DNA from 4 places in the Shewanella psychromarinicola genome. Region 1 is predicted to be linked to each of the others. Evidence: predicted binding sites of a transcription regulator. Region 1 holds the regulator's gene; each other region holds the start of a gene.
The links. The regulator FliA, encoded in region 1, starts transcription of late flagellar genes. The targets are predictions, from matches to a motif close to CTAAAGNTNNNNNNNNNNNNGCCGATA.
Positions count from the first base shown of each region.

Region 2: the regulator FliA is predicted to act here: its motif matches at 4,019-4,045, upstream of EGC80_RS13700 (flagellar protein MotY).
Region 3: the regulator FliA is predicted to act here: its motif matches at 1,108-1,134, upstream of pomA (flagellar motor protein PomA).
Region 4: the regulator FliA is predicted to act here: its motif matches at 3,688-3,714, upstream of EGC80_RS16965 (VC2046/SO_2500 family protein).

Region 1 is NZ_CP034073.1:4,667,781-4,672,973, reverse strand. It holds gene flhA (flagellar biosynthesis protein FlhA) at 1-1,634, shown strand, start outside; gene flhF (flagellar biosynthesis protein FlhF) at 1,664-3,049, shown strand; gene EGC80_RS20260 (MinD/ParA family protein) at 3,054-3,935, shown strand; gene EGC80_RS20255 (RNA polymerase sigma factor FliA) at 3,928-4,647, shown strand; gene cheY (chemotaxis response regulator CheY) at 4,692-5,075, shown strand; gene EGC80_RS20245 (protein phosphatase CheZ) at 5,089-5,193, shown strand, end outside.
Region 2 is NZ_CP034073.1:3,114,514-3,119,706, forward strand. It holds gene upp (uracil phosphoribosyltransferase) at 22-648, shown strand; gene EGC80_RS13685 (Na+/H+ antiporter family protein) at 780-2,102, opposite strand; gene EGC80_RS13690 (peroxiredoxin) at 2,480-3,085, shown strand; gene rnt (ribonuclease T) at 3,226-3,891, opposite strand; gene EGC80_RS13700 (flagellar protein MotY) at 4,079-4,948, shown strand.
Region 3 is NZ_CP034073.1:2,679,480-2,684,672, forward strand. It holds gene ispA ((2E,6E)-farnesyl diphosphate synthase) at 1-703, opposite strand, end outside; gene xseB (exodeoxyribonuclease VII small subunit) at 742-978, opposite strand; gene pomA (flagellar motor protein PomA) at 1,316-2,083, shown strand; gene EGC80_RS11765 (flagellar motor protein MotB) at 2,087-3,013, shown strand; gene thiI (tRNA uracil 4-sulfurtransferase ThiI) at 3,329-4,783, shown strand.
Region 4 is NZ_CP034073.1:3,893,749-3,898,941, forward strand. It holds gene EGC80_RS16955 (bifunctional diguanylate cyclase/phosphodiesterase) at 151-2,385, opposite strand; gene EGC80_RS16960 (DUF406 family protein) at 2,727-3,014, opposite strand; gene EGC80_RS16965 (VC2046/SO_2500 family protein) at 3,156-3,653, opposite strand; tRNA gene EGC80_RS16970 (tRNA-Tyr) at 3,779-3,863, shown strand; tRNA gene EGC80_RS16975 (tRNA-Tyr) at 3,931-4,015, shown strand; tRNA gene EGC80_RS16980 (tRNA-Tyr) at 4,046-4,130, shown strand; gene EGC80_RS16985 (PLP-dependent cysteine synthase family protein) at 4,567-5,193, shown strand, end outside.

The sequences.
Region 1 (5,193 bases):
TAGATGCCATGCCAGGTAAGCAAATGGCCATTGATGCCGATTTAAATGCCGGTACGCTGACCCAAGAACAAGCCGGTATTCGCCGTGAAGAAGTGACCCGAGAAGCTGACTTTTATGGTGCGATGGACGGGGCGTCAAAATTTGTAAAAGGTGATGCTATCGCCGGTATTATGATCTTAGTCATCAATATCTTAGGTGGCTTTATTATTGGTATTGTGCAGCACGATCTCGATTTTTCTAGCGCCGTAGAAATTTATACGTTATTAACCATTGGTGATGGTTTAGTCGCGCAGATCCCCGGTTTATTATTATCCATTGCCGCGGCTTTATTGGTGACTCGTCAAAACGAGTCAGGCGATATGGGCCAAATGATGTTCAGTCAGATGTTTGACAGTCATAAATCATTAGCCATTGCTGCTGGATTATTATTTGTCATGGGTGTTGTGCCAGGTATGCCTCATTTTGCGTTTTTGACTTTCGCAGCCATTACCGCAGCTGCCGCGTACTTTGTTTACAAGCGTAATGTTGACAATAAACAAGCTGCACTTACCTTAGCCACAAAAGGGCCGGTTGAGACTAAGAATAAAGAACCTAAAGAGTTAAGTTGGGACGATGTACGCCATGTTGATACCATAGGGCTTGAGGTTGGTTATCGCCTAATTCCATTAGTCGACAAGTCTCAAGGTGGTGAATTATTAGGCAGGATCAAAGGCGTACGTAAGAAATTGTCACAAGAGTTAGGTTTTTTAGTGCCAGCGGTGCATATTCGTGACAATTTGGATTTATCCCCTAATGCGTATCGCATTTCGTTAATGGGCGTGGTGGTCGGTGAGGCAGAAGTGAGACATGATTGCGAGTTAGCGATTAATCCAGGCCAAGTTTACGGTAAGCTTGATGGCATTGAAACTCACGACCCCGCTTTTGGTTTAGAGGCGGTATGGATAGCCCCAGAGCAACGTGAACAGGCACAAACATTAGGCTATACCGTCGTCGATACCGCAACGGTTGTGGCGACACATATCAGCCAATTACTCAGTAATAATGCGGCCAAGCTGTTAGGTTATGAAGAAGTGCAGCAGTTAATAGACATGTTGGGCAAAAACTCACCTAAATTAGTCGATGGTTTTGTTCCCGATATTATGCCGCTGGGATCTGTGGTTAAAGTGATGCAAAACCTACTCAATGAAGGGGTATCGGTACGTGATTTACGCACCATAGTGCAAACCTTGTTAGAATACGGCACCAAGAGTAATGACACCGAAGTATTAACCGCAGCAGTGCGGATTGCGCTAAAACGTATGATAGTGCAAGAAATCTCTGGACCAGAACTTGAAATCCCCGTCATTACATTGGCGCCAGAGTTGGAACAGATGTTGCATAAGTCTATGCAGGCGACCGGCGGTGAAGGTCCTAATATTGAACCGGGTCTTGCAGAGCGTATGCAACAGTCATTATTAGACGCTGCACAGAAGCAAGAAATGGTAGGACAACCAGCCATTTTATTGACATCTGGCATGCTCAGGTCAACGCTGTCACGATTTGTTAAATACACTATTCCCAATTTACGCGTGATTTCTTACCAAGAAATACCGGACGAGAAACAAATTAGAATTGTTTCTGCTGTAGGCCAATAGTGATAACGTCAGTTTATAGAGGTGCATAAGTGAAAATTAAACGATTTTTTGCCAAAGATATGCGCGCGGCATTGGCTCAAGTAAAAGAAATGTTGGGTTCTGACGCTGTCATTATGTCGAATAAAAAAGTCACTGGCGGAATCGAGATTGTCGCTGCTGTAGATTATGACGAACCTAAAGCCGCTATCGCTTCACAAGCGCCGACCACGGGTTTTATGGATGTGAGCGAAGACAAGGTGTCTTTAGGCGCTAAACCTGCCATAAAAGCCCAATCGAAGGTCAATCCTCCTGCGGCAGCAGATTCGTTACAGGCATTACTTGAAAAACAACACAATCGCATGACACAACAAATGTCCGTGCAACAAGACGAGCCAGAGTTACCTGAATGGGCTCGCCAATTACAAGGTGCAAAGTCGGCTAAACCCGCGTCGAACTTGCCACCGCAATCCGTCTCTGACAAACCAACAAAAAATAATAAAAACCACTCAGGCGATATGGATGATCTGCGTGAAGAAATGGCTTCATTACGTAGCTTATTAACTCATCAAGTTTCATCGTTAATGAAAGACCAAAAAAAGCGCACCGATCCTGTGGGAGCAATGCTTGAAAGTAAATTGATTGCCGCAGAGTTTTCTCCGGCAGTAGCTGCTAAACTAGCGGGATTAAGCCAACATTACACCCCAGCAGATTTAGTGCGCGCATTACCGCAAAGTTTAGCCAACTTACTCGACAACCAAGGCGATGATATTGTCAAACGGGGTGGTGTTGTGGCATTTGTGGGTCCTACGGGTGTTGGTAAAACGACTTCTTTAGCTAAAATTGCCGCCCGATTTGCCGCCCATCATGGACCAGAGCAGGTAGCATTGATTACCACAGATCATTACCGTATTGGCGCCTATGAGCAATTAGCCACTTATGGCAAAATAATGGGCTGTCCGGTTAAACAAGCTCATGATTTAACTGAATTAGAACAAATTCTTTATCAGTTTAGAAATCGTAAGTTAGTGTTAATTGATACGGCGGGTATGGGGCAGCGAGATATGCGTTTATATCAGCAATTAGATAATTTAACAGCCAATAGTAGAATTCCAATTAGGAGCTACTTAGTCTTGTCGGCGACCGGTCAACGTCGCGTATTGCAAGATGCGGTTGAGCATTTTAAACGGATCCCATTAGCGGGTGCGATTTTAACCAAGTTAGATGAATCAATATCAATTGCAGGTGCTTTGAGCGTATTGATTCAAAATGAGTTACCATTGAGCTATGTTACTGACGGCCAACGTGTTCCTGAGGACATGAAAGTGGCTGATACCCTAGAGTTGGCTAAGCAGGCTCTGGCGGCATTAAATGAAACAGAACAACAATCGTCACAAGACACAGCGTGGTCTAATGACAACGCCTATGCATTTGAGTAAAGTTATGACACGGGATCAAGCAAGTGGTTTACGTATGATGAATCAACCAAATAACGATAAAGTTAAAGTAATTGCCGTATCCGGTGGTAAAGGCGGAGTGGGCAAAACCAGTGTGTCAATTAATACCGCCGTTGCATTAGCTGAAAAAGGCAAACGCGTATTAGTACTTGATGCCGATTTAGGGTTAGCCAACGTCGATGTCATGCTGGGGATACGGGCTGAGAAAAATTTATCTCATGTTTTGTCCGGTGATGCCGAATTAGATGACATCATTGTGCGCGGACCTAAAGGGATCGGTATTGTTCCTGCTACGTCAGGTTCTCAAGCGATGGTAGAATTGACGCAAGCACAACATGCTGGACTTATCCGTGCATTTAGTGAAATGCGTACTCAGTTCGATATTTTAATTGTTGATACTGCAGCCGGAATATCAGATATGGTGCTGAGTTTTTCTCGTGCATCACAGGATGTATTAATTGTTGTTTGCGACGAGCCGACATCGATTACCGATGCTTATGCGCTGATTAAAATTTTAAGTCGTGAACATGGTGTGTTCCACTTCAAAATTGTGGCAAATATGGTGCGTAGTTTGCGAGAAGGTATGGAATTATTTGCAAAACTGAGTAAAGTGACCGATAGATTTTTAGATGTTGCTTTAGAGTTGGTTGCATCAATACCCTTTGATGAGAATTTACGTAAAGCGGTTCGTAAGCAAAAGTTAGTTGTTGAAGCGTATCCTAAATCTCCTTCAGCTATTGCTTACCATGGATTAGCCAATAAAATTATGACTTGGCCGGTGCCACAACAGCCCGGCGGCCATTTAGAATTCTTTGTTGAACGTCTTGTACAACGTAAACCGATACAAGAAGGAAGAACGGGTGAATAAAGCCGCAGCGTATACTCAGTTCGATAACAAAACATCTATTGTTGAACAGTATGCACCGCTGGTAAAAAAAATTGCTCATCATATGCTGGCAAGATTACCAGCATCGGTGCAACTTGATGACTTATTACAAGCTGGGATGATGGGGTTGCTTGAGGCCTCATCAAAATTTGATGATAGTAAAGGGGCCAAATTTGAAACCTTTGCTGGTATCCGAATTCGTGGTGCAATGATAGATGAAATTCGCCGAGGTGACTGGGTTCCACGCTCAGTTCATCGTAATAATCGCCGGGTTGCACAAGTGGTTGATGAATTAGGGCAGAAACTTGGACGTGATGCTCACGATACTGAAATTGCTGAAAAACTTGATATGTCGCTTGATGAATACCATCACATCTTAAATGATGTTTCTGTTGGTAAAATCATCGGTATAGAAGATCTTGGTGTTGCGCAAGATGTGTTAATCACAGACAACGAATCGCCAGATGAAACCTTTGACTCGCTTGCTGAAATTCAATTTCAATCTGCTTTGGTTGAAGCAATTAAGACATTGTCAGAAAGAGATGCGTTAGTGCTGTCGTTATATTATGACGAAGCATTAAATTTAAAAGAAATTGGTGCAATCCTTGACGTTAGCGAATCGCGAGTAAGCCAGATATTAAGTCAGGCAATGCTCAGGTTAAAAGCCAAACTCAAGCATTGGACACAAGAATAATAACTTATATAGAGCGAACGAGAGTCAGCTCACCGGAGGAAACCTTGGACAAGAATATGAAGATTCTTATTGTTGACGATTTTTCAACAATGAGGCGTATCATTAAGAACTTGTTGCGAGACTTGGGATATAATAATACTCAAGAAGCAGATGATGGCTCAACAGCCCTACCAATGTTACAAAAAGGCGATTTTGATTTTGTAGTAACAGACTGGAACATGCCTGGAATGCAAGGTATTGATTTACTTAGAGCCATTCGTGCTGATGATTCGTTAAAGCATTTACCTGTATTGATGGTAACCGCTGAAGCTAAGCGTGAACAAATTATTGCTGCAGCGCAAGCAGGTGTAAATGGTTATGTAGTAAAACCTTTCACCGCCGCTACGTTAAAAGAAAAGTTAGATAAAATCTTTGAACGACTCGCATAAGCAAGGATAAGTCATGCAGGCATCAATATCTGGCTTGGTCACTCTTGAACAAGCCCAAGAACTTGTTGAATTGCTTACCTCGGGTAATCAAGCAGAAGCTGATGATTACATCAGAGAG
Region 2 (5,193 bases), 1.6 Mb from region 1:
TCAGAAATCTAGGAGAAATAAATGAAAGTCGTTGAAGTAAAGCATCCTCTGGTTCGTCATAAAGTCGGTTTGATGCGTGAAGCGGATATCAGCACCAAACGATTTCGTGAACTTGCAACAGAAGTTGGCAGTTTATTAACCTATGAAGCCACCGCTGATTTTGAAACGGAAATGGTGACAATTGAAGGTTGGAATGGTCCGGTCAATATTGAGCAACTTAAAGGTAAAAAAGTGACTGTAGTGCCTATTTTACGTGCGGGTTTAGGCATGATGGATGGCGTACTTGAGCATCTTCCCAGTGCACGTATTTCTGTTGTCGGTATCTATCGTGATGAAGAAACACTTCAGCCTGTGCCTTATTTTGAAAAAATAGTCAGTAATGTAGACGAGCGTATCGCTTTAGTGGTTGATCCAATGTTAGCCACTGGCGGCTCAATGATTGCGACAATCGACCTGCTGAAAAAACGTGGTTGTACATCAATTAGAGCTTTAGTTTTGGTTGCTGCGCCTGAAGGCATTAAAGCCCTTGAACTAGCTCACCCTGATATTGAACTGTACACTGCAGCGATTGATGATTGCTTAAACGAGAAAGGTTATATCTTGCCAGGTTTAGGTGATGCGGGCGATAAGATATTTGGTACCAAATAATTCGTTATACGGATTGTAGATACCCAGGCTCGGTATGATTAACATCATCTGCGAGACCATAAAAACGGGAGCCTTTATTGAGGCTCCCGTTTTTATTTCTATCTTGATAAGCCGTAGCCAGCTGTTGAATGTTAAAGCACCATCGCAGCAATCCAACCAAAAACAAGCAGTGGAATATTATAGTGAATGAACGTTGGGATCACGCTGTCGCGAATATGATCATGTTGCCCATCGGCATTAAGACCTGCTGTGGGACCTAGAGTCGAATCCGATGCTGGCGAACCTGCGTCACCAAGCGCGGCAGCGGTACCGACTAGCGCAATGGTTGCCGCCACAGAAAAACCAAAACTGAGTGCTAACGGTACATAAATGGTGGCGATAATCGGAATGGTTGAAAACGAAGAGCCAATGCCCATGGTAATCAATAAGCCAACAATAAGCATCAATAATGCGGCTATTGCTTTGTTGTCACCTATCATGTCGCCTAGAGACGTCACCAGTGTGCCGACTTCCCCGGTCGACTTAACCACGGCGGCAAAACCTGCTGCTGCAATCATAATAAAGCCAATGTTGGCCATCATATGTACACCTTGGTCGAACAGGTCTTTACTCACTTCATGTTTAATAATCCCTGAAAAACGGAAAATAATAAATCCGCTTAATGCACCAAATATCATTGAATCAGTTTGTAATTGAACCACTAAAGTCACCACTATTGCTGATAATGATATCAACAGACTTTTTCGACTAATCGTGGTTGAAATGCTGTCATTTATCACAGGTTGTTCAATAATATATTGTCTAGGTTTGCGGTAACTGATAAATATCGCCGTGAGTAGACCAACAACCATGCCCATAGCAGGTAATAACATTGCCTTAGGAATTTGTTCACCGACTGCATTTAAACCATTAATGTTCAAATTTGCTAAAAGGATGTCATTGAGGAAAATTCCGCCAAAACCGATAGGTAATATCATATAAGTGGTGACCAAGCCGAACGTTAGAATACAGGCTATAAGACGGCGGTCGATATGTAGCTTGGAAATGACATGTAATAATGGTGGAATAAGGATCGGGATAAAGGCAATGTGAATAGGTAAAATATTTTGCGATGAAATAGCCATTAACAGTATTGTGACCAATAACAACCAACGTACCACTTGAGTATTACCACTATTGGGTTCTTTGCCGAGCTTTTTAATAATTGAATGGGAAATTAACGTTGTTAAGCCCGAATGTGACAATGCTGCCGCAAACGCGCCAAGCAATGCATAACTTAATGCAATTTGAGCTCCGCCGCCGAGTCCGTCATTAAAGGCTGCTATCGTTTGATGAATATCTAATCCACCGACTAAACCCGCCACAACAGCACTAATGGTTAACGAGACCACAACGTTAATTCGAATAAAGCTTAAAAAAAGCATTAAGCAAACCGCGATAACAACCGCATTCATAATTATATTTCATAAAAGTAAGTGAAGCGGCTATTCTTGACCGCCTACAGCATATTTGTCCAGCGTATATCGATTTTTTACTTATTTATGCTGATTTTTCAATCAATATTGCTTGCCGTTGTGGATAACGTTTGCCTAGGTCATGTCAGCAAATCATTTTTGTAATATTCGACAGTTATTATTTAGTGGGTCAGCATGTTTTATTTTTCAGCAGGTAAACCCATTTTCATTTGAAATAACTTATAAGTCCGCTAAATTAGATGTATGGTATACCTCTGATATAAGTCCCAACGGCATAGTCAATTGTTAAGTAGATCACAATTAGCAAGAACGCTTTACCGTTGTTGAATGTTTAAGCCATTAAATGGAGATAGATAATGAGCGTATTAGTAGGCCGTCCAGCCCCAGATTTTACCGCAGCAGCCGTTCTTGGTTCTGGTGAGATTGTTGACACATTTAACCTCGCTACCGCAATTAAAGGTAAGCCTGCGGTTATTTTCTTCTACCCACTCGATTTTACTTTTGTATGCCCATCAGAGCTAATTGCTTTTGATCACCGCATGGAAGAGTTCACCAAGCGTGGTGTTGAAGTGATTGGTGTTTCAATTGACTCACAGTTCACTCATAACGCATGGCGTAACACTCCAGTAGACAAGGGGGGTATTGGCCAAGTTAAATACACACTAGTTGCTGACGTTAAACATGAAATTTGTAAAGCATACGACGTTGAGCATCCAGAAGCTGGCGTGGCTTTCCGTGGTTCTTTCTTAGTAGACAAAGAAGGCCAAGTTCGTCACCAAGTGGTTAACGATTTACCATTAGGCCGTAACGTTGACGAAATGATCCGTATGATCGACGCTCTTCAGTTCCATGAAGAGCACGGTGAAGTTTGTCCTGCTGGCTGGTCAAAAGGCGAAAAAGGCATGACTGCTAGCACAGAAGGTGTCGCAGCATACTTAAGAGATAACTCTGACAAGCTATAATCTAGCGGATTAGAGACAATAAAAAAGCTGCTTCGGCAGCTTTTTTATTGAGTAAGATAAATATTTTATCGACGGTTCTAAGGCGATATAGCCTGCTTGAGATGCAATTGTTATCGCGCGCGGAGGTTACCTAGTATCCATTATTCGCTGGCTGGATCGCTCTTCTCTTCCACAGCGGCTAATGGCCAACCACCTAATGCTTTCCAACGATTGACGATAAGGCAAAATAATTCGGCGGTGCGTTCGGTATCATATAATGCTGAATGCGCTTCTTTGTTGTCGAAATCGATGCCAGCCATTTTACACGCTTTAGCCAATACCGTGTGCCCAATAGCAAGGCCAGCAAGTGTTGCGGTATCAAAGCTCGCAAAAGGATGAAAAGGAGATCGTTTTAAACCGTTTCGTTCTATGGCCTTGTTCACAAACCCTAAGTCAAAAGCGGCATTGTGAGCGACAATAATACTGCGATGACAATCTACTGCCTTTTGGGCTTTTTTGACTTCTTTAAAAATCTCTAACAAAGCGACTTTTTCGTCTACAGCACCACGAAGTGGGTTGGTGGGATCGATACCATTAAAAGCTAAAGATTCAGGCTCTAGGTTCGCGCCCTCAAAAGGCTCAATATGAAAATGAAGGGTTTTATCAAGTTCAATGACCCCATCACTATTCATTTTTAATAAGCTGACGGCAATTTCAAGCAACGCATCGGTATTGGCATTAAAACCCGCAGTTTCGACATCGATAACAACAGGGAAATAACCACGAAAGCGGTGTTTAAACTTGTTAGCGTCGCAAATATCAGTCATTACAGTCTTTATCCTCAATAGCTATCATTCATCGGTGCAAATGATGTAAGCCGAGTATTATGCGCAAACTCAAGCTCAGTGTCATGTTTGATTGTGGTTTTTATCATCGATTAAACATGATTGTTTACTAAAGGAACTGACTTTGTGGCCGATAGAAAGTATGTAATCAGGTATATAGGGTGTTTTTATGTGGCGAAAACTGATAATTCTCGCAAGTTTGTGTCTTTGCTCAACGGCTAATGCTGATTTGAGGCACTACGTGGCGTCGCTGGAAAACTCAGCATGGCGCATTGGTGAGAGTAATCCGATAGAGTGTCGTCTTGAACATGATATTCCTGACTATGGTCGCGCGGTGTTTACCAGTAGGGCAGGTAAAGATTTAAATTTAAACTTCACCTTAGATATGTGGCTTAAGCCTGATGCGGTGACCAAGGCAACATTAATTAGCCGAGCTCCGAGTTGGCGTCCTGGGCATAATTCCAAAGAAATCACCCAACTGACTTACAATAAGCAACTTAATGGTGAAGTACCCAAAAAAGCCGCTTGGTCGATGTTGAATGAATTGAGCCAAGGAATGGAACCCACTTTTTACTATGCTGATTGGTATAATCACAACGCTAAGATTGCAGTGGGATTGTCGTCGGCTAATTTTGGCGGTAAATATCGTCAGTTTCGCGCTTGTTTAGCTAATTTGCTGCCTTACAGTTTTGATGATATTGCTTTTACGGTATTACACTACCAAGAGGGCGGGGTCGATCTGACGCGTTTCTCTACCCACCAATTACAAAAAATACAGCGCTATTTGTCTTATGACTCCGAAGTGGAACTCGTTCTTATTGATGCTTACACTGACAGCTACGGTGGGCGCTTGGTTAACCAAAAGGTGTCAGATAAACGGGCTGACTCAGTGAAAAATATTTTAATTGCTAGCGGTATTACTAAAGATCGTATTCATACCGAGGGGCATGGCGAAAAACGTCATGTTACTGGCAATCACCTTGCTGAAGAACGTAAGATGAACCGCAGAGTTGTGATTAAAATAACCAAGCCGATATAAACCCACCTCATGTCTTATTAACTGCACTACTAATCGCAGTATTGACCCTATTTAGCCCGTAACAAGATTAGCTATCTATTTATTCAGTTGTTGTATGTATATTCCGCCACAGTATCCTCTTTTTCTCGATACCATTGAGATATAAATAATAATCAATAAACGGGTTTTCCACGCTAAGGCATTATATCAACGCTCATCAATAAGGCCTCACTCGGCGGTCATTCAACATTCGTTAGACCAAGCTA
Region 3 (5,193 bases), 2.0 Mb from region 1:
GTTTGCCTAACTCTTCGGTGCTTGCGGTAATATCTAAGATATCGTCTTGCACTTGAAAGGCCAATCCAAGGCTTTGGGCGTATTTCATCATCAGTTGATAGTGCTCATCGGGTAAATCTGCCGCAATTAAAGCAAGTTCGACGGCACAACTGATTAACGCGCCGGTTTTTTTATTATGTAATTCGGTTAATCGGTCTAAATCTATACGGTGATCGGTGGCACTCAGATCAATCGCTTGCCCACCGCACATTCCTCGATATCCAGAGGCTTTTGCTAATGCCCTGACCATGGCCAATTGTTGTTCAGGTCGTAAATCGTTACACGGTGCGGTGATTATTTCAAAGGCCAATGTTTGCAGCGCGTCACCAGCTAAAATGGCGTTAGCTTCATTAAATGCAATATGAACCGTGGGTTGACCGCGTCGGAGTGCATCATTGTCCATGGCCGGTAAGTCATCGTGTATTAACGAGTAAGCATGAATACACTCAATGGCTGCGGCGGCTTTATCAAGTGCATTAATATTGACGCCAAGCATGTCACCCACACTATAGACCAAAAATGGCCTGATGCGTTTGCCGCCTAATAATGCACCATGAAGCATTGCCGCCTTTAAGTCTGGTGCAGCACCATCAAGCTGGCTTAAATGCTCGTTAAGAATAGTATTAACGCGCTTTTGGTATTTTGTTATCGCTTTAGCTAACACGTATCAAGACCTATTATTCAATAACACTATGTTGACGATTATTCACTTTCTATAGTGAACGGTGCTAATTCAGCATCATCTTCATTTAATAAGATAGAGACTTTTTGCTGTGCTTGTTCAAGCTTTCCTTGGCTTTGACGGACTAACTTAATGCCTCGCTCAAATTGTTTAAGCGCGTCATCGAGCGACACTTCACCTTGCTCTAAATGAGCAACAATGGTTTCAAGCTCAGTTAATGATTGTTCAAAACTGAGATTTTCTGGTTTTTTAGCCACGATTATTATTCCTTTCATTCAGCGTGAGACAAGGTATATCAGCCCAGCGTATCGGTCAAATACAGTCGCTGGTTATTTGCTCAACAGCACGCTTTGTTATTGAATTTTGTTTAGAATGTGCAAAACAGGCTAAACTTGCGCCAAGTTTGACCGATAAGACGTTAGGGTTTGAAATAGATAGCGTAAATTAGTATTGAATTTTTTACTGTAATACATAACGATGGGCAATGTGATTTGTATCAATAGATGCCAGAATGTTCGACTTATTTAATTTGTACGACTAGCGCGATAAAATAGCACAAAGAAGCAGCGTGATGACTGCGATTGAGGAGAGGTTGTGGATTTAGCTACCCTAATAGGTATTATCGGTGCTTTTGCATTTATTATTGGCGCGATGATCACCAGTGGAGGTCTCGGATTATTTATCAATGTACCGTCAATTTTGATTGTTGTAGCAGGCTCTTTATTTGTTGTGATGATGAAATTTAACCTACAGCAATTTTTGGGTTCGATAAAGATTGGTATGAAAGCCTTCATGTTTAAATTAGATAAACCTGAAGATTTGATTGAGCAGTCTGTCACTATGGCAGATGCTGCCCGTAAAGGCGGATTTTTAGCACTAGAAGAGGCGGTCATTACCAACAGTTTTATGCAAAAAGCTATCGATATGCTAGTTGATGGTCATGATGGGGATGTGGTGCGTAACGCGCTTGAAAGAGATATAGCGTTGACCGAAGACCGCCACAAAACTGGGATTAGTATTTTTAAAGCCATGGGTGATGTAGCCCCCGCGATGGGAATGATTGGTACGCTGGTTGGTTTGGTGGCTATGTTATCTAACATGGACGACCCAAAATCGATTGGACCCGCAATGGCGGTTGCATTGTTAACCACTCTTTATGGCGCGATAATTGCCAACATGATCGCCATCCCAATGGCGGATAAATTATCATTGCGTATGAATGAAGAATTGCTTAACCGTAATTTAATTATGGACGCGGTATTAGCGATTCAAGATGGACAAAACCCCCGGGTGATTGAAGGTTTCTTGAAGAATTACTTGGCTGAAAAATCGCGTGAAATCGATACAACGGACGGAGAGTAACTCATGGCTAAGACCAAGTGTGATTGTCCACCTGCGGGTGCCCCTATGTGGCTGGCCACCTTTGCTGACCTAATGTCTTTGCTGATGTGTTTCTTCGTGTTGCTGTTAGCGTTCTCTGAAATGGACGTAATGAAGTTTAAACAAATCGCCGGCTCAATGAAGTATGCATTTGGGGTGCAAAACAAAGTTGAAATAAAAGACATTCCTAAGGGGACATCGGTTATCGCGCTTGAATTTCGCCCTGGTAGACCCGATCCCACGCCAATTGAGATCATTAATCAACAAACCAATGAAATGACTCAACCGACCATTGAATATCAGGCCGGTGAAGAGGACAGTGCGGGGGGTACTCAAAAGCAAAGTGGTGAACAGCGTGGTGGTAATGCCGCTGCTACGGCTCAGCAAGAAGCTGAAGCTATTAAAAAAGCGGCCGCATCTGCGCAAGAAAATATAAATGATCAAGTGAAAAGAATGGCTGAGAAGCTCAACGAAGAAATTATTGATGGTGCCATTGAAATTGAATCTTTAGGTCAGCAAATTATAATTCGTATTCGTGAGAAAGGCTCATTTACTTCTGGTTCTGGCTTTTTACAACCTAAGTTTAAACCGATTGTGCGTTCAATTGGTGAGTTATTAAAAGATGTTCCTGGGATTGTTACGGTATCGGGTCATACTGACGGTGCTGATATCAGTAATGAGCTTTATAGTTCAAACTGGGCGCTATCAAGTCAACGCGCTGTTTCGGTGGCTCATGAATTAAGAACAGTCACTGGTTTTGATGAATCAAGGATGAAAGTGGTTGGAGAGGCTTCTAATCGACCTTTGGTACCCAATGATTCTAAAGAGAATCAAGCTCGAAATCGGCGTGTTGAAATTGCCATTGAACAAGGTAAAGCGAAACAATCGAATGAAATTATAGTGACTCAATAGCTCGTCATCAAAGGATAGGCATAAGCGCAATCTTTGCAGGTTACAGAGATTGTGCTTTTTTGTATTAGAAATGTGCTGTAACAGCGGTTTTGCTGAGAAATAACAGATAAAAAAGTGAATATGTTTGGTTAATAGGCATCATTTGGTATGATCCGCGAATTATTGCTTACGCTTTGCTATATGCTGGATTACCTATGTTAATCAAGTAGACAAGGTTTTGCTATTTTTTTTAATTTATTATCAAAGTGTTACCATCTTTTTGTCTAGCAATGCTGAATGCTGAGCTATTGTGGTGGTGATACCTGCGGACGCCCCATGAAGTTTATTGTAAAGCTGTACCCTGAAATTATGATGAAGAGCAAGTCGGTAAGAATGCGCTTTACCAAAATGCTCGAAACCAATATCCGTAATGTACTTAAAAAAGTGGATGACGATGCCAAAGTACAACGTTTATATGATCGTATTTTAGTTAATGTACCTGCCGATAAACCGGAATTATGTGATGCTTTTGCAGAGCGTTTAGCTTGTATTCCAGGTATTGCTCACGTTGTGCAAGTGAGTGAGTACAGTTTTGATTCGATAGATCATATTTATCAGCAGGCTTTACCAAGGTATCGTGATGAAATTGCAGGTAAAACATTTTGTGTTCGCGTAAAACGTTCTGGTAATCATGATTTTAATTCAATCGATGTTGAGCGTTATGTGGGTGGGGGGTTAAACCAGCACACAGAGGCGCTTGGGGTAAAGCTTAAAAACCCTGATGTGACCGTTAATCTTGAAATCAATCAAGATAAGCTTTACATGGTCGAGCGTCGTATTGAAGGACTAGGCGGTTTCCCTATGGCGACCCAAGAAGATGTATTGTCGCTTATTTCGGGCGGTTTTGATTCTGGCGTGTCGAGTTTTCAGTTTATTAAGAAAGGCGCCCGTACCCATTACTGTTTCTTTAATTTAGGTGGCGCTCAACACGAAATTGGCGTTAAGCAAGTGGCTTATCACTTGTGGAAAAAGTATGGTGAGTCGCACAAAGTACGTTTTGTGTCAGTGCCATTTGAGCCTGTGGTTGAAGAGATCCTTGAACGTATTGATAACGGTCAGATGGGGGTTGTACTTAAGCGTATGATGATGCGCGCTGCAACGCGTATTGCGGACAAATTCGGCATTCAAGCGTTAGTCACGGGAGAAAGCTTAGGTCAGGTATCGAGTCAAACGCTGACCAACTTGAATGTGATTGACCGCAGCACTGAGTTATTGATTTTACGCCCACTTATCGCAATGGACAAACAAGACATTATTAATCAGAGCCGTGTGATTGGCACTGAAGAATTTGCTAAGTCTATTCCTGAGTATTGTGGTGTTATTTCACAAAAGCCGACGGTTAAAGCGGTATTGTCTAAGATTGAAGCTGAAGAGCTTAAGTTTTCTGAAGACTTGATTGATCGCATCATTGAGTCTGCAGTGGTGATGGATGTTCGTGATATTGAAGCGGAGATGGATCAACAAGTGACTGAAACCGAAACAGTTAAAGATGTGGCGTCAGGCGAAATCATTATTGACGTTCGTGCACCTGAAGAAGAAGAAAAAGATCCATTATCAATTGATAATGTGATGATTAAAGCGATCCCATTCTTTAAATTAGCGACCCAATTTGCTGATTTAGATAGCTCTAAAACGTATCTATTATATTGTGATCGTGGGGTAATGAGTAAACTGCAGGCCTTATACCTTGTTGAGAAGGGCTATACGAACGTAAAAGTGTATCGTCCTTAGACTTTGTGTGAGTGATGCTGTCGATTATGACCGTATCCACCCTAATCGCCCGCATAAAAAACCGCATTGAATGCGTTTTTTTTATGCGGGCGATACGACCATGTCGGCGTTATTTAAATCGGTAAGTTAATGTACCTAAATGCTGGCTAATAAACGGTTATCACCTTCGAAGACGCTTCGCTGCTAGATGCTAGAAATAGGGCGCCTGCGGCTGCGAAAATTTAGATGACAATTTAAGAGCCTAGAGCTCTACGCTGCTAGGACGCTACGCGGCTAGAGGCTATACAATCAACAGCCAAGCAGTGCTAGATGACAAGCCAATATCCTAGTCGCGCAGCGACTCAATCTTAGCAGCGAAGCTGTCCCTAGAAGCGCAGAGATCCTAGCAGGACAAAGTCCGCTCTAGCAGC
Region 4 (5,193 bases), 770 kb from region 1:
CAATAGTGAATTAATCTGCTATTGATAAATAAAAATTGAGTAAAAGACGCTGTGAAAAGGCTATTTAGCATTTTGTAGAATACTGCTTAAAGATAATTTCAATCATTACCCGTAAAAATCTTATGCTCCACAAGGATGAAATACGACGACTCAGCCAACATGTTGCTCACTTAATGCCTGTTGGTGTCGTTTCATCTCATGGGCATTAATAAACAAGGCAAAATCATTAACACGTATAGCTGGGCTATATAAAAACCCTTGAGCATGATCGCAAGCGTTCAATGTTAAAAACGCTTCCTGTTCTTTGGTTTCAACCCCTTCAGCGGTTAACGAAATATTCAGTGCTTTAGCCATCGCGATAATCGCACTGACAATCTCACGGCTTTCGTGGCTAGAACAGATATCCATAATAAATGAGCGATCTATTTTTAATTTCGAAATGGGGAATTGCTTAAGGTATTTCATCGAACTGTAACCTGTACCAAAATCATCAATCGCTAAACCGACACCTAATTCGGCCAATTCATGACATAACTTAATTGCATAGCGAATATCTCCCATGAGTTCAGTTTCAGTTATTTCAAGGATCAAAGTCTTAGGCTTAATACGATAGCGCGTAACGAAACGCCAAACTTGTTCATACAAGTTACCGCTAAAAAATTGTCGCGCGGCAACATTCACATGCATCGCAATGTTGACATCTTTATGCTGCCACAAATTCAATTGCTTACAGGCCGTTTCTAATACCCATTCACCAATTTGATTAATCATCCCGGTTTGTTCTGCTATTTCGATAAACGCACCTGGATAAAGCACCCCTTTTTTAGGGTGATGCCAGCGAATTAATGCTTCTGCACCAATATACTGATTATTTTGCAGATCCATTAAGGGTTGATAATACAACTCAAACTCTCGACCGCGAATAGCGTGGTGTAAATCATGCTCTATCTCTGCTTTAGTGTTAAAAGCTTCAAGTAGCGCTTCATTAAAGAATTGATAATGAATATCATTGTTTTTCTTAGCAACTTGTAACGTAATATCAGCACAAGATAACGGGTTGAACAAGCCGACTACTGACTTGATATCGACTACGGCAATGGCGGGTCTAGGTTCTACTTTTTCTCGATAGATGACTGATGAAGCGGCCAGATTCATGTAAAGCTGGCTGATCATTTGTTCGACATCTGTATCCGGTAACATCGGCGGCAATAATACAGCAAATTCATCGCTACCTATTCTGGCGACATCAATAGCGTTGGAAGTCTCTGCAAAATATTGTAAACGTCTTGCCGTCTCAATTAATAAGGCGTCACCTTGTTCATGGCCATGAGTATCGTTAAAACGCTTGAAGCCTAATAAATCAATAAGAATTAATGTACCTTCAGTAGCGCTATCTAGAATGGGGGTAAAATGGCTACGATTGTGTAGTCCTGTTAATGAACAATGCCATGCCAAACGCTCTAATTCGGCTTTGTGTAAATATTCTGCGGAATTATCGTAACTAGACACAAGCGCATAATGCTTACCTTGTTCCGTTACAAACGGCGTAACATGATAATTTATCCAATATTCACTACCGTCAATTCGCGCCAATTTAAGGTCGCCTTTAACGATCTCGCTATTACGTAATTTATTGATAACCTGGTCAAGCAGTTGTGGCGTATGCCTAAACACATCGAGGTTTGAAGCACTATGATGTTCAACCGAAGAACGGGGTAACCCGGTCATTTTTTCGTGGGCACTGTTAACATACTCAATAATACGACTATCGGTATTCACCAGCATGACAACATGTTCTGATTGCTCGGTAGCATTTCGCAACATATAAACTTGTTCATTGCGATCATAGGTATAGCGCGTAGATAACGTTAACGCCAATTGATCAGCACATTGAATAGCAAACTGAATATCAGATTTTATCCAACGGGCCTCTTCACAGCTTTCCACCGACAAAATGCCCTCTATATGGCCATTTATTCGGATGGCAATATCGATACTGGTGGCAATGTTGTGGTGTTGGTAGTACTCAGAAAATGTTTGAACTAAATTTATATGCGTGCTGTCGGTGGATAAAATATATCGATGGGAACGTAACTCATTAAAATATTGAGGGTCAATGGTCATTTGTCTCAAATGAGATAAATGACTCAGTTTGTCGTTAACCTTGCTTGCGACTAAAGTATGCTCACAGATAAAATCGTCATCGTCAGCAAAGCCGTTACTATCGTTTTTATTTCTCAATGACCAAACAGATACAAATGACGCAGCGAAATATTCTCGCAGCTGTTGGCATACCAACTCTGCGGTTTTTTTGAAATCACCTTGTTGTTTAGCACTGGAATTTACAATTAATTCCAATAAATGCTGTTGCTCTTTTCGATTCATTTACATTCCGAAAAAATGGCTTCATCACTCTAAATCTTTAACATTATTAACTCAGTACACTTATTATTATTTTCTGATATTCACAGCGTGAGTCAACATATAACAGCAATGCACCGGGAGCGAAACTCGCGTTAAAAACATTTAGAATATTAGATTAGCATAAGCTACTATACCTTTAGTTAAGTAAAGCAGATTACACCCGATACTCTAAAACAGCAATCCTTTGGTAATATATTGTTACGCTTAATTAGGATTGTTGACACACGATGCTCACTCCCATAAAAAGTGTTTAACAACAAACACGTAACACGTTTTTATTTTCATTACAAAGTGCCATAAATCTAAAGTTGATTTTCAAGTTGAAAAATCATCTTCTCCACGCTATAAGCGAAATCAAGCTTCAAAGCAATAGTGTTATCCTCATCAACAATCTCAGCTTTTGTATCAGTAAAACGTTGTTGTGCTATTTGCTGCATAGCTTGTGCTTGCAACAATGCATCGTCACCGACAAAACTAAGCATCAATAAAGTATCTTCTGCTTCAACGACGGCACCAATATCAACATAACTACCACATTCCGCACAGGTGTCATTGACATTACCTTGTTGCTGTTTAATTTTCTCAATCATTACTCACCCCATCAGTTTGTTTAACGTCGAACCACAAATATAACCCAATTTTGGCTGAATTTTATTTGCCATGCTCACAATTACCAAAAATATTCACTCTATACTATCTAAGAGTAACAGCACCGTATTAACCCTAAGCAGTTAAGCCAACTGTAATGATAAGGTATTTGAAATCTTACGTTGTGTATTGAGCTGATCCAGAAAATGCATCTCTTCTATTGGAGTATGTTGTTGGTAAGCATTAATGGCTTTATTTTTAGTCAGGTAATCACAGTTACTTAAGACTTCAACCATCGCATCTGGTTGAGAGCCTCTAATCACAAGCGCTTCTGGCGTTAATGCTTGTTGAAGTTGAAACTGCCTTGCCCCTTGCTGCTGAAACACAATAGCGTTATCGATAGTGTCCGGGTGGACTGATATATCATCAACCAGTAATTGCGCTGGCGGTACCGCAAACTGTCTTCGTAGCTTTTGCGTGCTCTCTATATCATTATCCAATTGAAATTGAGCCATATCAACGGCATCAACCGACAACATAGCCAATAGCAAACCAAATTCACCGCGACGATTATGTTCAATCGCGACGTTTAATCGGTTCCCTATTTGTAATTCATTGACTAATGTTGATTCAATTTGCATATAAAAACATCACTACTATTGCTCGATGCTAATTTATCGACCAAACAGTCATAAACTTTAGCAATATATTCAATTTTACACTTTACATATAAAAGGTTTCTGACTACTATGGCGGCCGCAATTGAGGAGGGGTTCCCGAGTGGCCAAAGGGATCAGACTGTAAATCTGACGGCTCAGCCTTCGAAGGTTCGAATCCTTCTCCCTCCACCATTTGCGATGTGGTAAAGCTGTAAAGAGTTAAAATGTAAAAAGAGAGTAAGAAAAAAAGAAAAAATGTGGAGGGGTTCCCGAGTGGCCAAAGGGATCAGACTGTAAATCTGACGGCTCAGCCTTCGAAGGTTCGAATCCTTCTCCCTCCACCATCTTTCTTTTATTCGTATCTATCTTGCTGTGGAGGGGTTCCCGAGTGGCCAAAGGGATCAGACTGTAAATCTGACGGCTCAGCCTTCGAAGGTTCGAATCCTTCTCCCTCCACCATTTTACATCTTACTTTAATTCAACGCTGTTTTATTACTGTGTCCTGTAGCTTATTTACCCTTGTTAAAAATATTTCCCTATCTGCGCTTTGTCGACCTCATCTAGACCAATTTATGTCATCCAAGTTATAGTCTGTTTACACCACTATCTGTTGTACTCACTATCTGTTGTACTAACAATCTGTTGTACTAACAATCTGTTGTGATAACTATTGTGTTATTTATTGTGGTAGTACTTGTACTCACTACTGGGTTACTTGTGCACTAATTGTTGTTTTAATTGTTGTTCTAATTGTTGTGTGATTAGCTGATCTCAACAATATTGCCCTTCATCGCCGTTATTCAATAATAATTGTTTCCTTGTGTCGATAAACACTACTCTTAAGTTTGTATTTTAGTTATTATTTATTCCTTTTTGGAATAACGGGTGCAATTGCATGTCATCTACTTGGGTCAATCAGGCCATCGCAAAAATAGAAGCCGATTATCAACGTTCTGCAGATACGCATCTTATAAAATTAGATCTTCCACAACTTGATGGAATAGACATTTATTTAAAAGATGAGAGTACTCACCCCACTGGTAGCTTAAAACATCGCTTAGCTCGATCACTATTTCTGTATGCGCTCTGTAATGGCTGGATAAAAAAAGATACCCCGATTATTGAATCCTCCTCTGGCAGCACCGCCGTTTCGGAAGCCTATTTTGCAAGATTACTCGGATTACCTTTTATCGCAGTGATGCCAACTACTACCGCCAAGAAAAAAATCCAACAAATTGAATTCTATGGTGCTCAATGCCATTTTGTCGATAATGGCAGTCAAATGTATGCAGAATCAGAAAGGTTAGCCACTGAGTTAAAGGGTCATTATATGGACCAATTCACTTATGCTGAACGCGCAACAGATTGGCGGGGTAATAACAATATTGCTGACTCGATTTTTAATCAGATGGAAAGAGAACCTTATCCAATTCCAAGTTGGATTGTCATGAGCCCTGGTACTGGAGGTACAAGTGCCACCATTGGCCGCTACATTCGTTATCAACAACAACAAACACAACTG